DNA from 2 places in the Cellulomonas sp. P1_C4 genome. Region 2 is predicted to be linked to the other one. Evidence: predicted binding sites of a transcription regulator. Region 2 holds the regulator's gene; the other holds the start of a gene.
The links. Region 2 encodes LexA, which represses DNA repair genes until DNA is damaged. Its sites were predicted from a motif close to TCGAACANNTGTTCGA; they were not measured.
Positions count from the first base shown of each region.

Region 1: a site for LexA is predicted at 12,430-12,445, ahead of uvrA (excinuclease ABC subunit UvrA). Genes of this name have one in related genera too.

Region 1 is NZ_JBFUAI010000006.1:12,455-27,063, forward strand. Features, by position in the region: gene AC1DYZ_RS05705 (RNA polymerase-binding protein RbpA) at 1-179, opposite strand, end outside; gene secG (preprotein translocase subunit SecG) at 191-433, opposite strand; gene tpiA (triose-phosphate isomerase) at 591-1,385, opposite strand; gene AC1DYZ_RS05720 (phosphoglycerate kinase) at 1,388-2,587, opposite strand; gene gap (type I glyceraldehyde-3-phosphate dehydrogenase) at 2,705-3,709, opposite strand; gene whiA (DNA-binding protein WhiA) at 3,932-4,912, opposite strand; gene AC1DYZ_RS05735 (gluconeogenesis factor YvcK family protein) at 4,962-5,939, opposite strand; gene rapZ (RNase adapter RapZ) at 5,936-6,880, opposite strand; gene uvrC (excinuclease ABC subunit UvrC) at 6,877-8,892, opposite strand; gene AC1DYZ_RS05750 (OsmC family protein) at 8,966-9,472, shown strand; gene uvrA (excinuclease ABC subunit UvrA) at 9,508-12,399, opposite strand; gene AC1DYZ_RS05760 (glycoside hydrolase family 15 protein) at 12,507-14,330, shown strand; gene AC1DYZ_RS05765 (MBL fold metallo-hydrolase) at 14,327-14,609, shown strand, end outside.
Region 2 is NZ_JBFUAI010000020.1:62,759-68,489, forward strand. Features, by position in the region: gene AC1DYZ_RS15905 (aldo/keto reductase) at 1-486, shown strand, start outside; gene AC1DYZ_RS15910 (S9 family peptidase) at 483-2,474, opposite strand; gene nrdR (transcriptional regulator NrdR) at 2,597-3,112, opposite strand; gene AC1DYZ_RS15920 (LysM peptidoglycan-binding domain-containing protein) at 3,544-3,945, opposite strand; gene AC1DYZ_RS15925 (hypothetical protein) at 3,944-4,123, shown strand; gene lexA (transcriptional repressor LexA) at 4,296-5,048, shown strand; gene AC1DYZ_RS15935 (L-lactate dehydrogenase) at 5,095-5,731, opposite strand, start outside.

The DNA of each region.
Region 1 (14,609 bases), on a different contig from region 2:
GGGCAGTCCCAGGTCACCGGGGCGTCGAGTGCCGCTTCCTCGGCGAAGCTGGGGCGCGTCTCGTGGCCGTTGGCGCACCAGTACGACACCCAGATCCGTGGAGCGGTGTCCCCGCGCTCGGCCTCGCCCATCGGGCCGGCGCCGACTCGCGACCCCCTGATCGCACTACCGCTCGCCATCGTCTACCGCCTCAGACCGTACGCTCGAGGAGACCGAGCAGGATGATGATCGCCGTCCACAGGAGCGCGGTGCCGATCGTGATGCGGTTCAGGTTCCGCTCCGCCACGCCTGAGCTTCCGGCGCTGCTCGTGATGCCGCCACCGAACATGTCCGACAGGCCACCGCCCTTGCCCTTGTGCAGCAGGACGAGCGGGATGAGCAGGAGGCTGGTCAGCACCAGCAGCACAGAGAGCGCGATACGAAGGCCAGTCACGTCGGTGTCAGTTCCTTACTGGGCGGGCACGTCGACGGCGGCTGAGCCGGCGACGTTGCGGTGGACCGCGGTACAGGGTAGGCGACGAGTGGGGCGATAAGCCACCACCTCGCCCAGGCGGGTCCCAGCAGTCTCCCGGGACCCACCTGCGACGGCCTCAGAGACCGACGGCGTGCGACTGGTAGCGCGCGATCGCGGCGAACTCCTCGGGGTCCAGGCTCGCGCCGCCGACGAGCGCGCCGTCGACGTCGGGCTTGGCCATGATCGAGGCGACGTTCGACGACTTCACGGAACCGCCGTAGAGCACGCGCACCGCGTCGGCCGTCGCGGCGTCGTACAGCTCGCCGATCCGGGTGCGGATGGCCGCGGCCAGCTCCTGCGCGTCCTCGGGGGTCGCCGTCTCGCCGGTGCCGATGGCCCACACGGGCTCGTAGGCGACGACAATCGTGGCGACCTGCTCGGCCGTGAGGCCGGCCAGCGCGCCGTCCAGCTGCGCGAGCGTGTGCGGCACGTGCTCGCCGGCCTTGCGGACGTCGAGCACCTCCCCGACGCACAGGATGGGGATCAGGCCGGCGCTGAGCGCGGACTTGACCTTCGCGTTGACCAGCTCGTCGGACTCGTTGTGGTACTCGCGGCGCTCCGAGTGGCCCACCGCGACGTACGTGACGCCGAGCTTGGCCAGGAACGCCGGCGAGATCTCGCCCGTGTACGCCCCGGAGGTGTGCGCCGACACGTCCTGCGCGCCGTAGACGAGCTCGAGCTTGTCGGCGTCCACGAGCGTCTGGACGCTGCGCAGGTCGGTGAACGGCGGCAGCACGGCCACCTCGACCTTGGCGAAGTCGTGCCGGGCGTCCTTGAGCGTCCACGCGAGCTTCTGCACCGTGTGCGTGGCCTGGTGGTGGTCCAGGTTCATCTTCCAGTTGCCCGCCATCAGCGGGGTACGAGTCGCCACGATCAGTCCTCCAGAACCGCGATGCCGGGGAGCGTCTTGCCCTCGAGGAACTCGAGGCTCGCGCCACCACCGGTCGAGATGTGTCCGAACCCGGCCTCGTCGAAGCCGAGCGTGCGCACGGCCGCGGCGGAGTCGCCACCGCCGACGATCGTGAAGCCGCCGTTGGTGCCCGCGTCGACCAGCGCCTGCGCGACGGCGCGCGTGCCGCCGGAGAACGCCTCGAACTCGAACACGCCCGCCGGGCCGTTCCAGACGATGGTCTTGGCGTCGACGATCTTGCTCGCGAAGAGCTTGCTGGACTCGGGGCCGATGTCGAGCCCGATCTTGCCGTCGGGAATCGCGTCGGCCGGGACGACCTGCGCCGGAGAGTCCGCCTTGAACTCGTCGGCGACGACGATGTCCGTCGGCAGCACGATCTCGACGCCGGCCTCCTCGGCCTGCGCCAGGTAGCCCTTGACCGTCTCGATCTGGTCCGCCTCGAGCAGCGAGTTGCCGACCGAGTGGCCCTTGGCCGCCAGGAAGGTGAAGAGCATGCCGCCGCCGATGAGCAGGCGGTCCGCCTTGGTCAGCAGGTTGGCGATGACGCCGAGCTTGTCGGACACCTTCGAGCCGCCGAGGACGACCACGTAGGGCCGCTCGGGGTCGTCGGTCGCCTTGCGCAGCGACGCGACCTCCTTGAGGACGAGCTTGCCGACGGCGTGCGGCAGCACCAGCGCGACGTCGTAGACCGAGGCCTGCTTGCGGTGTACGACGCCGAAGCCGTCGGACACGAAGACATCGGCCAGCTCTGCCAGCTCGCCGGCCAGCTCCGCGCGCTCGGCGTCGACCTTGGACGTCTCCCGCGGGTCGAACCGGATGTTCTCGAGCAGGGCGATCTCGCCGTCCTGCAGCGCCGCCACGGTGGCCTTCGCCGAGTCGCCGACGACGTCCGTCGCCAGGGCCACGGGCTGGCCGAGCAGCTCGGAGAGGCGCGCGGCGACGGGCGCGAGCGAGTACTTGTCCTCGGGGGCACCCTTCGGGCGGCCGAGGTGGGCTGTGACGACGACCCGCGCGCCGGCGGCGAGGAGCGCCTGGAGCGTCGGGAGGGCCGCGCGCACGCGGCCGTCGTCGGTGATGGTCGTGCCGTCGAGCGGCACGTTGAAGTCGGAGCGGACGAGCACGCGCTTGCCGCGCAGGTCGCCGAGGTCCTCGATGGTCTTCATGCGTCTTCTTCCCTTGACTCGAGCAGGGCCGGACACGGCAGCGTCCGCGTGCGCCGGGGCCACAAGGGCCGGGGCGCACGCGGACGCATGACCGTCACTACAGGTGCGACGTGACCGTCAGAGACGCTCGCCGACGTACGTGGTGAGCGCGACGAGGCTGTTCGAGTAGCCCCACTCGTTGTCGTACCAGGCGATGATCTTGACCAGGTCGCCGCTCACCTTGGTGAGCTTCGAGTCGAAGATGCTCTGGTGCGGGTTCGTGACGATGTCGCTCGACACGATCTCGTCGTCGACGTACTCGAGGATGCCCTTGAGCGGGCCGTCGGCGGCGGCCTTGACCGCGGCGTTGACCTCCTCGACGGTGACCTCGCGCGACGCCGTGAACGTCAGGTCCGTGGCCGAGCCCGTGATGACCGGGACGCGGAGGGCGAAGCCGTCGAGCTTGCCCTTGAGCTCCGGGAGCACGAGCGCGACGGCCTTGGCCGCACCGGTGGACGTGGGGACGATGTTCTGCGCGGCGGCGCGGGCGCGACGCAGGTCCTTGTGGGGGCCGTCCTGCAGGTTCTGGTCACCCGTGTAGGCGTGGATCGTGGTCATGAGGCCACGCTCGATGCCGATCGAGTCGTTGAGCGCCTTGGCCACGGGGGCCAGGCAGTTCGTGGTGCACGACGCGTTCGAGATGATGTGCTGCGTCGCGGCGTCGTACGACTCGTGGTTCACGCCGACGACGAACGTCGCGTCCTCGTTCTTCGCCGGGGCGGAGATGATGACCTTCTTGGCGCCGGCCTCGAGGTGGGCCTTCGCCTTGGTGGCGTCCGTGAAGAAGCCGGTCGACTCGATGACGATGTCCGCGCCCAGCTCCTTCCAGGGGAGGCTGGCGGGGTCGCGCTCGGCGAGGGCACGGATCTTCTTGCCGTCGACGATGATGTTCTCGTCGTCGAAGTCGACGCTGAGCGGGAAACGACCGAGCACCGTGTCGTACTTCAGCAGGTGCGCGAGCGTCTTGTTGTCCGTGAGGTCGTTCACGCCGACGATCTCGATGTCGGCACCGGACGCGATGATCGCCCGGTAGAAGTTACGCCCGATACGGCCGAAGCCGTTGATACCGACGCGGATGGTCACTTGCCCTCCTCGGCAGCGCCGACGGGGGGCCGGCGCACACATTTTGGTGATGGGGTCACGCACGCCGCTGTGCGCTCCGGACGTCTACGGCACGGGCTGTCTCACATGCCCAACACGTGACCGTCGTGTGACGTTCGGATGACATGACCCTATACCAGTGACCGGGCTCACGCGGTGACGAAGGTCCCTCGTGAGACGGCCGCGGGGGCACCGCGGGCCAGGTCAGAGATCGAGCAGGTCCGGGCTGAGCCCGGCCTCGGTGTCCGGGATCCCCAGCTCCGCGGCACGCTTGTCCGCGGTCGCCAGCAGGCGCCGGATGCGGCCCGCCACGGCGTCCTTGGTCAGCGTGGGCACGGCGAGCTTGCCCAGCTCCTCCAGCGACGCCTCCTTGTGCGCGAGCCGCAGCTCCCCGGCCTCGCGCAGGTGCTCCGGCAGCTCGTCGCCGAGGATCTCGAAGGCCCGCTCGACGCGGGCACCCGCGGCGACCGCGGCGCGCGCCGAGCGGCGCAGGTTCGCGTCGTCGAAGTTGGCGAGCCGGTTGGCCGTGCCGCGGACCTCGCGCCGCACGCGGCGTTCCTCCCAGACCAGCACGGTCTCGTGCGCGCCGAGCCGGGTGAGCATCGCGCTGATCGCGTCACCGTCGCGGATGACAACGCGGTCGATGCCTCGGACCTCGCGCGCCTTGGCGGCGATGCCCAGCCGACGCGCGGCCCCGACGAGCGCGAGCGCCGCCTCCGGGCCGGGGCACGTGACCTCGAGCGCCGACGACCGGCCCGGCTCGGTGAGTGAGCCGTGCGCGAGGAACGCGCCGCGCCAGGCCGCCTCGGCCTCCGCGACGCCAGCCGACACGACCTGCGGCGGCAGCCCACGGACGGGACGTCCCCGGTTGTCGAGCAGACCCGTCTGGCGGGCGAGCGACTCGCCGTCCTTGACGACGCGGACCACGTACCGGCTGCCGCGGCGCAGACCGCCGCCCGACACGACGATGACCTCGCTCTCGTGCCCGTACACCTCGGCGATCGCCTGTCGCAGACGCCGGGCGGCGATGCCCGTGTCCAGCTCCGCCTCGATGACGATCCGACCCGAGATGATGTGCAAGCCCCCGGCGAACCTCAGGGTGGCCGAGACCTCGGCCTTCCGTGAGGACGTCTTGTCCACCTTCAGACGGGCGAGCTCGTCCTTCACCTGTGCCGTCAACGCCATGGCTGCATCCTGCCATTGCAGGACACGTGCCCGGGACCGCTCCCGTCACCTACCTGGCCGGGTTCTCGCGGGTCCCGACATCCCCGAGGAAGCCGTCCAGCACGTCGGAGTAGGCCCCAGCGAGCCGCAGCGGGTCGTGCCGCGGCGTGCCGTCGCCCCGGCTGACCTGCCGCAGCAGGAGACGTGCCCCCAGGTCCGCGCTCCGCGCGGCAAGCGCCGCGACGTCCTCGACGGCAGACGGGTCCGCGACGACGGCGTCCACCCGGAGCTCGGGCGCGTGCACCCGGAGCACGTCGAGGTACTGGTCGGCGCTCATGCCCGCCGTCTCCCCCGATTCACCCGACGAGAGGTTGAGGGTCAGGATCGTGCGCGCCCCCGTTCGGCCCAGCGCGTCGCGCAGCCCAGGCACCAGCAGGTGCGGGAGGACTGACGTGTACCAGGAGCCCGGCCCGAGGACGACCCAGTCGGCGGACTCGATGGCCTCCACGGCCTCCGGGCACGCGGGCGGGTCCGCGGGTTCGAGGCGCACCTGCGTGATGGTCCCGCTCGTGACGGCGACGGCGCTCTGCCCGACCACGAGGCTGGTGGCTCCCCCGGGCTCGACGACGTCGGCCTCGATGAGCAACGGCACGGAGGTCATCGGCAAGACCCGACCGCGGGCGCCCAGCAGCTTGCCCACCCAGTCGAGCCCCTCGACGGTGTCGCCCAGCAGCTCCCAGAGCGCGACGATGAGCAGGTTCCCCACCGCATGGTTGTCCAGGTCCCCCGACGAGCGGAACCGGTGCTGCAGCAGGTCGCGCCAGGTGCGGCCCCAGTCCGAGTCGTCGCAGAGCGCGGCGAGGGCCATCCGGAGGTCGCCGGGCGGCAGGACGCCGAGCTCGTCGCGCAGGCGGCCCGAGGATCCGCCGTCGTCGGCGACCGTGACGACGGCGGTGATGCGGTCGGTCATCAGCCGGAGGGCCGACAGTGATGCCGACAGGCCGTGCCCACCACCCAGAGCGACGACGGCCGGCGCGGCCGCCCTCATTCCTTGCCGAGGTCGCGGGCCGACACCGCGACGAGGTGCCCCCGCTCCCGCAGCTTCGTCGCGATGGCCTCGCTGACGGCCACCGAGCGGTGCTTGCCGCCCGTGCAGCCGACCGCGATGGTCACGTACCGCTTCTCCTCGTTCAGGTACCCGGCCAGCACCGGCTCGAGGGCGTCGACGTACCGGTCGATGAAGGTCACGGCGCCGGGCAGGCCCAGCACGTAGTCGCGCACCGGGGCGTCGCGTCCCGTGAGGTGCCGCAGCTCGGTGATCCAGTACGGGTTGGCCAGGAACCGCATGTCGACCACGTGGTCGGCGTCCAGCGGGATCCCGTACTTGAACCCGAAGGACACGACCGAGATCCGCAGCACGTCGTCGGCGGCGCTGGCGACCACGGCCCGGACCTCGCGGGCCAGGTCGTGCACGTTGAGCTCCGAGGTGTCGATCAGGGTGTCGGCCCGCTCCCGCAGGTCGGCGAGGATCGCGCGCTCCTCGGCGATGCCGTCGAGGATCCGCCCCTGACCCTGCAGCGGGTGCGGCCGCCGGACCTGCTCGAACCGCCGCACCAGTACCTCGTCCGAGGCGTCGAGGAACAGGATCCGGTACTCGATGCCCGACGCGCGCAGCCCCTGGAGCACGGGCGACAGGTCCCGGAAGAACTCGCGCCCGCGCACGTCGATGACGGCGGCGAGCCGCTGCGCCCCGGCGCCGGCCGGCCCGCTGGTGAGCATCCCGACGAGGTGGGTGAGCATCTGGGCCGGCAGGTTGTCGATGACGTACCAGTCGAGGTCCTCGAGCACCGCGGCGGCCCGCGTGCGGCCCGCACCGGACATGCCGGTGATGATGAGGACCTGCGGCTGGCTCAGGTGGGGCGCCTCGGTGGCCGCCTCGAGGGCGGGGATCCCGGCGGGCACCGTGATCGGCGAAGGCTCGTCGCTCATGCGTCCAGCATGCCAGCCGGCTCGGTAGCCGGGGCTGCCGCCACACCCGGCGCGGCCAGCGCGGCGACCACCGCCGCCGCCGTCCGGTCCCCCATGCCCTGCACGGACGCGATCTCCTCGACCGACGCCGCACGCAGCCGCTTCACGGACCCGAAGTGCCGGAGCAGCGCCGCCTGCCGGGCCGGCCCGAGTCCCGGCACGCCGTCCAGCACCGACGTCGTCATGCCCTTGCTCCGGCGCTTGCGGTGCGCGGTGATCGCGAACCGGTGCGCCTCGTCGCGCAACCGCTGGAGCAGGTAGAGGCCCTCGGAGCTGCGCTGGAGGATCACCGGGTACTCCTCCCCCGGCAACCACACCTCCTCGAGCCGCTTGGCCAGCCCGACCAGGGCGACGTCGTCGATGCCGAGCTCCGCCATGGCCGCAGCGGCCGCCGCGACCTGCGGCGGTCCGCCGTCCACGACGACGAGGTTCGGCGGGTAGGCGAAGCGGACCGGCTTGCCGGTGACCTCGTCGATCGGCCCCGAGCGCAGCGGCTGGTCGTCGTCGTCCTCGCCGATGCCCAGCTCGACGTCCCGCGCATCCGCCCGGTCGGCCAGGTACCGCCGGAACCGCCGGGTGATGACCTCGTGCATGGCCGCCGTGTCGTCGCGCGCGCCCTGCCCCTCCGGACCGCGGACGGTGAACAGCCGGTACTCGCTCTTGCGCGCGAGGCCGTCCTCGAAGACGACCATCGACGCCGACTGGTAGGTGCCCTGGTTGTGCGACACGTCGTAGCACTCGATGCGCAGCGGGGCGGACGCCAGGTCCAGCGCCTCCTGGATCTCCTGCAGCGCCTGGCTGCGGGTGGTCAGGTCGCCCGCGCGCCGGGTGCGGTGCAGCACGAGCGCGTGCTCGGCGTTGCGGTGCACGGTCTCCGCCAGCTCGCGCTTGTCGCCCCGCTGCGGCACGCGCACCGAGACCTTGCTGCCGCGCAGGCCCGTCAGCCACGCCTGCACCTGGTCGACGTCGGGCGGGAGCACGGGGACCAGCACCTCGCGCGGGACCGCCGACGAACCGGGGTCCCCATCACCGGAGGCCTCGTTGCCGTAGATCTGCTGCAAGAGGTGCTCGACGAGCTCGGCGTCGGTGACGTCCTCGACCTTCTCGACCACCCACCCGCGCTGGCCGCGGATGCGTCCGTCGCGCACGTGGAACACCTGGACGGCCGCCTCCAGCTCGTCGCCGGACAGCGCGAAGATGTCCGCGTCCGTGCCGTCCGCCAGCACCACCGCGTTCTTCTCGGTGGCCCGCTCGAGGGTCGCGATGTCGTCGCGCAGGCGTGCCGCGCGCTCGAACTCCAGCTCCGCCGACGCCTCCTTCATGCGCGCCGTCAGCCGCCGCGTGAACTTCGCCGTGTCGCCCGCCATGAAGTCGCAGAAGTCCTGGGCGAGCTGGTGGTGGTCGTCGGGCGAGATGCGGCCGACACAGGGCGCCGAGCACTTGTCGATGTACCCGAGCAGGCAGGGCCGGCCCTGCTGGTGCGCCCGCTTGAACACGCCCGCCGAGCACGTGCGGACCGGGAACACGCGCAGCAGCAGGTCGACGGTCTCGCGGATGGCCCAGGCGTGCGCGTAGGGGCCGAAGTAGCGGGTGCCTATGCGCTTGGCGCCGCGCATCACCTGGATGCGCGGGAACTCGTCGGCCATCGTGACGGCGAGGTACGGATACGACTTGTCGTCCCGGTACTTCACGTTGAAGCGCGGGTCGAACTCCTTGATCCAGGAGTACTCGAGCGCGAGCGCCTCGACCTCGGTGCCCACGACCGTCCACTGCACCGAGGCGGCCGTGGTGACCATCTGCCGGGTGCGCTGGTGCAGGCCGGAGAGGTCCTGGAAGTAGCTGGACAGGCGCGAGCGCAGGCTCTTGGCCTTGCCGACGTAGATGACGCGGCCGTGCTCGTCGCGGAAGCGGTAGACGCCCGGCGAGTCGGGGATCTCCCCCGGTGCGGGGCGGTACGTGGCGGGATCAGCCATGCGTTCGAGCGTAGTTCGCGAGACCGACGCTGCAGACCGCCCACGGCGTTGCCGACGCCGTTACCGTGGAGCGATGGGCCCCCTCCACACGTACTCCGTCGACGTCACCTGGACCGGCGCCGGTGCCACCGGCACGTCGAGCTACACCTCGTACAGCCGCGACCACGAGGTGCGCATCGGCTCGAAGCCCCCGCTCCTCGGGTCGTCGGACCCGTCGTTCCGGGGAGACCCGTCCCGGTACAACCCCGAGGAGCTGCTGGTCAGCGCGCTGGCCCAGTGCCACATGCTCTGGTTCCTGCACCTCGCGTCGGCCGCCGGCGTCGTGGTCGTCGGGTACGAGGACAAGGCCGTGGGCACCATGCGGATCGAGGCGGCGGGCCACGGTCAGTTCCGTGAGGTCGTCCTGCGGCCGCGGGTCACCGTCGCCCCCGGCGCGCACCTGCCCGCGGGCGGCGCGGTGACGGACGCCGTGCTCGGCGGAATCCATCACCAGGCGCACGAGCACTGCTTCATCTCGCGGTCGGTCAACTTCCCCGTCCGGCACGAGCCCGTCCCGGTCCGGATGGCCGTCGCGGGCTGACGTCCCCTCGGCGGGGCCGACCAGCCCCGCGCCGGTCACGCCGGGACGCGCTGCTTGACGGCGCGGCGCTTCTTCACCGGCTGCGCGACCGGTTCGAGCACCTCGGCCAGGAACCGGCCGGTGTGGCTCGCCTCGACCGAGGCAATGTGCTCCGGGGTTCCCTCGGCGATGACCAGGCCACCGCCGCTGCCGCCCTCGGGACCCATGTCGATCACCCAGTCGGCGTTCTTGATGACGTCGAGGTTGTGCTCGATCACGATGACGGAGTTGCCCTTGTCGACCAGCGACTGCAGCACCCCGAGCAGCTTGCGGATGTCCTCGAAGTGCAGACCCGTGGTCGGCTCGTCGAGCACGTAGATCGTGCGCCCGGTCGAGCGCCGCTGGAGCTCCGCGGCGAGCTTGACGCGCTGGGCCTCGCCGCCGGAGAGCGTCGGGGCCGGCTGGCCGAGCCGGACGTATCCGAGGCCCACGTCGACCAGGGTGCGCAGGTGCCGCGAGATCGCGGGCACCGCGGCGAAGAACTCCGCGGCCTCCTCGATCGGCATGTTGAGCACGTCGGCGACCGTCTTGCCCTTGAAGTGCACCTCGAGCGTCTCGCGGTTGTACCGCGCGCCGTGGCAGACCTCGCACGGTACGTAGACGTCGGGCAGGAAGTTCATCTCGATCTTCAGCGTGCCGTCGCCCGAGCACGCCTCGCAGCGGCCGCCCTTGACGTTGAAGGAGAAGCGCCCCGGCGTGTAGCCGCGCACCTTCGCCTCGGTGGTCTCCGCGAAGAGGCGGCGGACGTGGTCCCAGACGCCGGTGTACGTGGCCGGGTTGGACCGCGGCGTGCGGCCGATAGGCCCCTGGTCCACGTGCACGACCTTGTCCAGGTGCTCCAGGCCGGTGACGCGCTTGTGCCGGCCGGCGACCTGCCGGGCGCCGTTGAGCTCGTTGGCCAGCACCGTGTAGAGGATCGCGTTGACCAGCGTCGACTTGCCCGACCCCGAGACGCCGGTGACGGCGGTGAGCACGCCCAGCGGGAACGACACGTCGATGCCCTGCAGGTTGTGCTCGCGGGCCCCGACGACGGTCAGCTGCCGCGCCGTGTCGGTGGGCCGTCGCTCGTTCGGCATCGGGATGGTCCGCCGGCCCGACAGGTACGCCCCCGTCACCGACTCGGTCGACGCCAGCAGGCCCGCGAGGTCGCCCGAGTGGACCACCCGCCCGCCGTGCTCGCCCGCGCCCGGACCGATGTCAACGATCCAGTCCGCCGTGCGGATGGTGTCCTCGTCGTGCTCGACGACGATGAGCGTGTTGCCCAGGTCCCGCAGGCGCGTCAGCGTGTCGATCAGGCGGCGGTTGTCCCGCTGGTGCAGCCCGATGGACGGCTCGTCCAACACGTAGAGCACGCCGACCAGGCCGGAGCCGATCTGCGTCGCCAGCCGGATGCGCTGCGCCTCGCCGCCCGACAGCGTCGCCGCGGGGCGGGTCAGCGACAGGTAGTCGAGGCCCACGTCGAGCAGGAAGCCGAGCCGCGCCTGGATCTCCTTGAGCACCTGCGCGGCGATCGCCTTCTCGCGCTCGCCGAGCTCGAGCCCGTCGAGGAACTCGCGCGCCTCCCGGATGGGCAGGGTGCAGACCTCGGCGATGGACCGACCGCCGACCTTCACGGCGAGGACCTCGGGCTTGAGCCGCGCACCCTCGCACACGGGGCACGGCACCTCGCGCATGAAGGCCTCGTACTTCTCCTTGCTCCAGTCCGAGTCGGTCTCGTTGTGCCGGCGCTCGAGGAACGTGATGACGCCCTCGAACCCGGTCGAGTACTGGCGCTCGCGGCCCCAGCGGTTCTTGTAGCGGACCTTCACCTCGTGGTTCTGTCCGTGCAGCACCGCGTCCTTGGCGCGCTGCGGGAGAGCCCGCCACGGCACGGACGTCGAGAAGCCCATGTCCGCGGCCAGCGCGCTGAGCACCCGGGCGAAGTACTCGCTGGAGATCTGCGACCACGGGGCGACCGCACCGTCGTCGAGCGACAGGTCCTCGTCCGGGACGACCAGGTCGGGGTCCACCTCGAGGCGTGAGCCGATGCCGGTGCACTCCGGGCAGGCGCCGTACGGCGCGTTGAACGAGAACGTCCGCGGCTCGATCTCGTCCAGCGTGAGCACGTGGTCGTTCGGGCAGGCGCGGTGCTCGGAAAACCGACGCTCGCGGTTCAGGTCGTCGATGTCGGCGTCGACCAGCTCGACGACCAGGAGACCGCCGGCCAGGCCGAGCGCTGTCTCGACGGAGTCCGTGAGCCGGCGCTGGACACCCTCGCGGGCGACCAGGCGGTCGATGACGACCTCGATGTCGTGCTTGAGCTTCTTCTCGAGCGCGGGGGGCTCGGTGAGCTGCACGACCTCGCCGTCCACGCGGGCGCGGGCGAAGCCCTTGGCCTGCAGCTCCTTGAACAGGTCCGCGTACTCGCCCTTGCGGCCGCGGACCACCGGCGCGAGGACCTGGTACCGGGTGCCCCCGGGGAGCTCGAGCAGCCGGTCGACGATCTGCTGCGGGGTCTGGGCGGTGACGCGCTCGCCGCAGATCGGGCAGTACTGGGTGCCGGCGCGCGCATACAGCAGCCGCAGGTAGTCGTAGACCTCGGTGATCGTGCCGACCGTCGAGCGCGGGTTGCGGTTGGTCGACTTCTGGTCGATCGACACCGCCGGCGACAGGCCCTCGATGAAGTCGACGTCGGGCTTGTCCATCTGCCCGAGGAACTGCCGCGCGTACGCGGACAGCGACTCCACGTAGCGCCGCTGGCCCTCCGCGAAGATCGTGTCGAACGCCAGCGACGACTTGCCCGAACCGGACAGACCGGTGAACACGATGAGCTTGTCGCGCGGGAGATCGACGTCGACGTTGCGAAGGTTGTGCTCGCGGGCGCCCTGCACCACCAGTCGTTCGTTCACGGCGGGGAGTCTACGTGGCGCCACCAACAATCGCACATCTGTTCGACGTGAGCGAACGCACACGGGTCCGACGTGCCGCTCCTCCGCCACCGGTCCATGCTTCGCACGTGGACAGTCCCGACGCCGCCGTCGACCCCCCGCTGGTACCGATCGAGGACTACGCCGTGCTCGGCGACGGGAGGACGGCCGCCCTCGTCTCCCGCCGCGGCTCGATCGACTGGATGTGCCTGCCCACGTTCGACTCCGCCGCCTGCTTCGCGCGCCTGCTCGGCACCTCGGAAGACGGACGCTGGTTGCTCACCGTTCGGGACGCGACCACGGTGACGCGGCGCTACCTGGACGACTCCTTCGTCCTGGAGACGACGTACGAGACCGCCCACGGGACCGCGGTCGCCCAGGAGACGATGCCGCTCAACGACGGCCGCGCCGACCTCGTGCGGCGACTCGTCTGCACCAGGGGCAGCGTCGAGGTCGAGCACGAGTGGGTCGTCAGGTTCGGCTACGGCGCGGTCGAGCCGTGGGTGCGGCGGATGACGGACGACGCGGGGGACGACGCCATCCGGGCGATCGCCGGCCCGGACTCCCTGCTGCTGCGCGGCGACCGGCTGCCTACGCCCCACGACCACCGGCACGCGGACCGGTTCACGCTGCAGCAGGGCGAGTCCGTCGAGCTCGCGCTGACCTGGACACGGTCCTGGGACCCGGTGCCGCCACGGCTGACCATCGAGGACCGGATCGACAGCACCCGCATCGGCTGGGGCCTCTGGGCGCGCGGCTGCGCGTACACGGGCTCCTACCGCGAGGCAGTCGTCCGGTCCCTCCTCGTGCTGCGCATGCTCACGGACTCCGAGACCGGCGGCATCGTCGCGGCCGCGACGACGTCGCTGCCCGAGGACTTCGGCGGCGAGCGCAACTGGGACTACCGCTTCTGCTGGCTGCGCGACGCCGCCATGACGCTCGAGGCCCTGCTCGAGCACGGCTACCGCGACGAGGCGACGGAGTGGCGCGACTGGCTGCTGCGGGCGGTCGCGGGCAACCCCGCCGACCTGCAGATCATGTACCGCGTCAACGGGGGGCGTGACCTGCCCGAGCGCGAGCTGGCGCACCTCGCGGGGTACGCCGGGTCGCGCCCGGTCCGCATCGGCAACGCCGCGGTCGAGCAGGTGCAGAACGACGTGCTCGGCGAGGTGATGTGCGCCCTCGAGATGGCGCGCGAGGCGGGCCTCGCCGAGACCGACGACACGTGGTCCCTCCAGCGCCACCTCGTGGACCACCTGCTCACCCGCTGGCGCGAGCCGGACCGGGGCATCTGGGAGGTGCGCGGCGCTCCGCAGCACTTCACGCACTCCAAGGTCATGGCCTGGGCGGCGGTCGACCGCGCCGTCCGCGCGGCCGAGAAGCACCGGCTCGACGCTCCCGTGGACCGGTGGCGCACCGAACGGGACGCCATCCACGCGGACGTCCTGACCCACGCGTGGGACGCGGAGCGTGGCACGTTCGTGCAGGCGTACGGCGCGGAGCACACGGACGCGGCGCTGCTGCAGATGGTGCAGGTCGGCTTCCTGCCGGCGGACGACCCGCGGATCGTGTCGACCCTCGCCGTGATCCGGTCCGAGCTCGAGATCGCGCCCGGCCTGCTCCGCCGCTACCGCACGGAGCGCACCGACGACGGAGTGGCCGGCGACGAGCACGCGTTCCTCGCCTGCTCGTTCTGGCTCGCCGACGCCCTCGCCCGCTCCGACGACGTCGACGCCTCGACCGAGGTCCTCGACATCCTCGTGGGCCTGGCCAACGACGTCGGGCTGCTCGCCGAGCAGTACGACCCGGTGGGCCGCCGGATGGCGGGGAACCTCCCGCAGGCCCTGTCGCACCTGGCACTGGTCCGCGCCGTGCACAGCCACGACCTCGCACTGGAGAGAGCAGGACGATGACCGCGCAGACACAGACGCTCGACGAGGTGGAGATCCGCACGGCCTCCGTCGGGCCGATGGACAACAACGCCTACCTGCTGACCTGCCGTCGCGACGGCACCCAGCTGCTCATCGACGCCGCGGACGACCCCGACCGCCTGCTCGCCCTCGTCACCGAGAGCACAGGCGGCCTCGACCTGGTCGTCACCACGCACCGGCACGCGGACCACCACCGCGCCCTCGCGTCCGTCGTCGCCGTCACGGGCGCGCAGGCGGCCGCGGGCGCCGACGACGCCGAGG
Region 2 (5,731 bases):
CGGCTGACCGTGCACCAGCCCGCCTACTCCATGCTCAACCGGTGGATCGAGCAGCCAGGCCCCGACGGGCGCTCCCTGCTCGAGGTCGCCGGCGAGGCCGGCATGGCCGTCGTCGCGTTCTCACCCCTGGCGCAGGGCATGCTCAGCACGCGGTACCTGCACGGTGTCCCCGCCGACTCGCGCGCCGCCCGCGGCGGCCCGTTGCGCACCGAGTGGCTCACCGACGAGGCACTGGGCCACGTCCGCGCCCTCGACGAGATCGCCCGCGCCGGTGGTCGGACGCTGCCGCAGCTCGCGCTGGCCTGGGTGCTCCGCGACCCGCGCGTCACGTCCGTGCTGGTCGGCGCGCGCACCACCGACCAGCTCGACGAGAACCTCGCCGCCGTCGCACGTCCGCCGCTGACCGGCGACGAGATCGCGGCGATCGAGCCCCACGCCGTCGACGCCGGCATCAACCTGTGGGGCGTGCGCTCGAGCGACCGTTAGCCCACCGGCAGGTGCGTGTCCCACCAGCGCAGCACGTGCTCGAACCGGGCCCGACGGTGCTTCGGGTTCCCCGAGCGCGAGAGCTCGTGCCCCTCGCCCGGGAACAGCAGCAGCTCCGCCTCCACGCCGCGGCGCTTGAGCTCCACGAACCAGCGCTGCCCCTGCTCGACCGGGCAGCGCCAGTCCTGCTCGGAGTGGATGACCAGGGTCGGCGTGCGGACCGCGCCGACGTGGGCCATCGGCGACTGCGCCGCCACCCGTACCGCGCCGTCGTCGTCGGCGGTGTCCCCCAGGTAGGCGGTGCCGAAGAACCAGCCGATGTCGCTGGACCCGACGAAGCTCACCGGGTCGAGGAAGCCGCGCTCGACGATCGCCGCCACGAACCTGTCCGTGCGCGTGGTCAGCCACGCGGTGAGGTACCCGCCGTAGGAGCCGCCCATGACGCCGACCCGCTCGCCGTCGAGCGTGGGATCTTCGAGCGCCGCGCCGAGCAGAGCGAGGACGTCCTCGGTGTCGACGGTGCCGAAGCCGCCCTGGATGGCGAGCCCGTGGGCGCGTCCGTAGCCCGACGACCCGCGCGGGTTGCCGTACACCACCGCGTACCCGGCCTCGGCGAGTACCTGCACCTCGTCGAACAGCCCGTGCGTGTACTGGGCGAACGGACCACCGTGGATCATGAGGATCGTCGGGTGCGGTCCCGCGCCGAACCGCTCCGGGTCCGGCGTCACCACCCAGCCGTGCACCTCGTAGCCGTCCGCCGCGGTGGCCAGCAGCTCGGTGGGCACGCGCACGCGACCCGTCGCCCGCAGCGGCGCGGAGAGATCGGTGCGCACGTCGACGGCGCCGGTGCCCAGGTCCACCGACAGCACCTCGCCGGAGGACGCCGGTGACGAGGCGACGACGACCGCGCGCGCCGCGCCCGACGCCACCGCCGCGCCGGAGACGACGAACGTGCCCCCGACCAGCGTCGTCGCCGTGCCGTCGGACGAGACGCGCACCAGGTGCTGGGCACCGCGACGCTCGACGCCGACCACGGGGTCTCCGTCGACCTCGACGAGGACACCGGTGAGCTGGTCGGCGTCCGGGTCCGTGAGCCGCTCCGCCGGGCCGCCTGCCGCGCCGAGCGCGAGCCGGTACAGGCCCGTCTGCGCGGCGACGAAGTCCCGGCCGGTCGGGCCGAGGTCGCTCGCAAGAAGCCACAGCGTCGTCCCGTCCGACGAGGGCAGCACGGTCTCCACGCCGAGCGGGCTTCCCGCGTCAGCGTCCGTGACCGGGATCGGCGCCGCCGGGTCGCCGTCCGGGGAGGCGTCGACGAGCACCGCGTCGCTGCGCAGGTCCGACTCGCGCGTCGCGTGCCGGGCGGAGACGCCGACCAGGGCGTCGCCCGACGGCAGCCACCGCGCGCCGGACACGCCGACGTCCCCGGCCGTGAGAGCGACGGCGTCCGGCAGGTGCGCCGGCCGCTCGCCGTCGGTCGGGACGTCGACGACGAACACGTGCTGCGGGCGGTCGCGCAGGAAACCGGTGCCGTCGGAGCGATACTTCAGCTCGGTGATGTGCCGGGGATCCTCCGACCCCGGCTTGCCGTCCGCCTCGTAGCGACCGGGCTCGGGGACCCGGGCCACGAACGAGATCCGCGTGCCGTCGGGCGAGAACCGCGGCTCGGCGGCGCCCAGCGGCGCGTCGGTCAGCTGCACGGGTTCCCCGCCGGCGGACTCGACGAGGAACACCTGCGGCTTGCCGTCGGGCTCCGCGCGCAGGAACGTCACCCACCGGCCGTCGGCCGACACCTCGGGGGCCGTGTCCTGGTGGCCGCGGGTCAACGCACGGGGAGGCTGGTCACCGACGAGGTCGACGGACCAGAGGTGGCCGGTGTACTCGTCGCCGGTCAGGTCGGGCCGGACGACCGAGACGATGGCGCGGCTGCCGTCGGGAAGGACGGCGGGCGGACCGGGGACATGAAGGAGCTCGAGGTCACTGGGAAGCACCCGACGAACCTACGTGCTCCCGCCGACAGGCGGCGAGCCGTGCTCGAGCTCGTCAGGCCGTGCGGGCGACCTCGTCCTGCGGCGCTACGGTCTCGTCGAGCCCATCGCCGTTCTCGGTGCCGTCAGGTCGTGCGCGCGGCCTCGTCCTGCGGCTCGACGGTCTCGTCGGGCTCCTCGCGGTCCTCGGTGCCGTCACGCTCGGCACGCAGGACCGTGATCGCCGCCTCGAAGTCCTCCAGGGAGTCGAACGCCTGGTACACGCTGGCGAACCGCAGGTAGGCCACCTCGTCGAGCTCCCGCAGCGGCCCGAGGATGGCGAGCCCGATCTCGTAGGCGTCGATCTCCGCCGAGCCCGCGCTGCGCAAGGTTTCCTCGACCTTCTGAGCCAGGAGCGCGAGGTCGTCCTCGCTCACCGGGCGGCCCTGGCAGGCCTTGCGCACCCCACCCGCGATCTTCTCGCGGCTGAACGGTTCCGTGGCGCCGGACCGCTTGACCACCGACAGGCTGGCGGTCTCGACCGTGGTGAACCGACGGTTGCAGTGCGGGCACTGGCGCCGGCGTCGGATGGTCGACCCGTCGTCCGAGGTCCGCGAGTCGACGACCCGCGAGTCCGGGTGACGGCAGAACGGACAGTGCACCGTGATCCCCTTCGAGCTGGCACGCCCGGCCGAGAGGTCGGCCGGCGGCGATGGCGTCGGAACGCCCCCGTGACGCTAGGCCACGGTCTGCGACGGTGCAAGGTCGACCCGCGCCGGCAGAGAGGCTGCGTCGGCCCGGACACACGCCAGCGACGGAAGGAACGAAGAAGGACGCACGAAGGGCGGCCATCCAAGATGGCCGCCCTTCGCGGGGACGCCCCCGTCCCTTGTCACGGGCCGACTCGCCTCGGCGCCGCGCAATACTGCGGGTCAGAGCGAGATGCTCACGCACCCTGGGTCCCGCACCTCCGGCAAGCCCCCCAGCTCGCCTTGTGAGGTAAGGCTAACCTAGCAAGCGAGGTCGAGGGTGACAACCGCGTCGCCGGCAGGCTGCGCCCGACCTTCCCTCCGTCTGCCTGACCCGGTGGGCCTCAGCCCGCCGGGACGACGATGACCTGACCGGCCATGAGGCCGGCGTCGGGCAGCTCGTTGAGGCGGACCAGGTCGAACACCACGTCCCGGACATCCTCGGACGGGCCGGCGACCGACGCGGCGATCTCCCAGAGGGTCTCCCCCGGCTCGACCGTGTGCCGCACGACCTCCTGCGCGCCCACCGGACCGTCGGCGGCGGCGCGGCTGCCGAGCAGCGTCACGAGAGCGACAACCACGGCGGCAAGGACCCAGAGCACGGCGCGGCCGCGGGCGGTGAGGCGGAGGTGCGCCGCTGCAGGTCGACCGGCGTCAGACGCGCGGATCGCAGCCGCGGTCCGACGCGCGCCGGCCGTGCGGGCCGCGGTGCTCGGCCGTGTGCTCGGCGTCGCGAAGCTCGACATGCTCGGCAAGGTCGGCATCGCGGGTCCCATCACCATCGCGCTCATCAAGTCTCTCGTTTCCTGCTCGGCCCGGGCTCCCGGGGTACCGCTGATCGTCGAACGCCTGTTCGTCGAACGTCTGTACGATGTCTACCAGCATCCGGTGACACTGTCGAGACACGATCGAACAGATGTTTGATCTTCGGTCCCGACATCCCTAGGCTGGCGATGCAGCACAAGCGCACCACGAGCCACTGACACGCCCGCCCCGAGCTTCCCGTCGGCGCAGGTCAGGAGCCCGGGGACGCCGGTGGAGCAGGCGAGGAGGCGGAGCGGGCCGAGAGGCGGCCGCCCGACGGAGGAGGAGCGCAGTGACGGACTCACGGGACACGTCCCAGCCCGAGCAGGACCTGGCGACGATCCACGCGCTGCCGGACAGCGCGCCGGGTCCGGACGGCCTGACGGCGCGTCAGCGGCTGGTGCTCGACACGATCCGGTCGTCGGTCGAGTCCCGCGGGTACCCGCCGAGCATGCGAGAGATCGGCGAGGCCGTCGGTCTGACCAGCCCGTCCAGCGTCAAGCACCAGCTCACGGCGCTCGAGCGCAAGGGCTACCTGCGCCGGGACCCCAACCGCCCCCGCGCCATCGAGGTCGTGCACGCGGACGACTCGCGCGGCGTCGGCACCTGGACCGCGCCCGACGGCAGCCGCTCCCACTTCCCGGACCAGGCCGACGGCGAGCGGATGCCGGCCCCGTCCTACGTCCCCGTCGTCGGTCGGATCGCGGCGGGCGGCCCCATCCTCGCCGAGCAGGTGGTGGAGGACGTCTTCCCACTCCCCCGCCAGCTGGTCGGGGACGGCGACCTGTTCCTGCTCAAGGTCGCGGGCGACTCGATGATCGACGCCGCGATCTGCGACGGCGACTGGGTCGTGGTCCGTCGGCAGCCCGTCGCCGAGCAGGGCGAGATCGTCGCGGCCATGATCGACGGCGAGGCCACGGTCAAGACGCTCAAGCGCATCGACGGCCACGTCTGGCTCATGCCGCACAACCCGGCGTACTCGCCGATCCCCGGCGACGAGTCGACCATCCTCGGCCGCGTCGTCAGCGTGCTGCGCAGCCTCTGACGCACCTGCCGGGCCACCCTCCGACGAGGGCGGCCCGGCAGGTCACTCAGAACCCGAACTGCCGCGCGACCGAGCGCACCGCATCGGCCGACTTCCGCAGGCCCGCGAGCTCGTCCCTGGACAGCGGCACCGGGAGGCGTTCGCCCACGCCGTGCGCTCCGACGATGGCGGGAACCGACAGGCACACGTCGCTGATGCCGTGGAAGTCGTCGAGCAACGACGAGACGGGAAGGACCCGGCCCTCGTCCTTGACGATGGCCTCGATGATCCGCGACCCGGCCAGCGCGACCGCGTAGTTCGTCGCGCCCTTGCCCTCGATGATCCGGTAGGCGGACTCGACGACCTCGCGGGTGATGCTCTCCCGGACGTCGGCCGTGAGCGGGCCGGAGCCGCCCGCCCCGGTCCACTCGAGCAGCGGGACGGACCCGATGCTGGCGGACCCCCAGAGCGGGAGCTCCGTGTCGCCGTGCTCGCCGGCGATGTAGGCGTGCACGTTCTGCACGGCGACGCCCGTGTGCTGCGCGATGAGGTAGCGCAGCCGCGAGGAGTCCAGCACGGTGCCCGAGCCGAAAAGCTGGGCCGGCGGCAGGCCGGAGATCTGCAGCGCCGCGTAGGTGACGACGTCGACGGGGTTGGTCACCATCACGTAGACCGCCTCGGGCGCGACCTCCACCAGCGCCGGG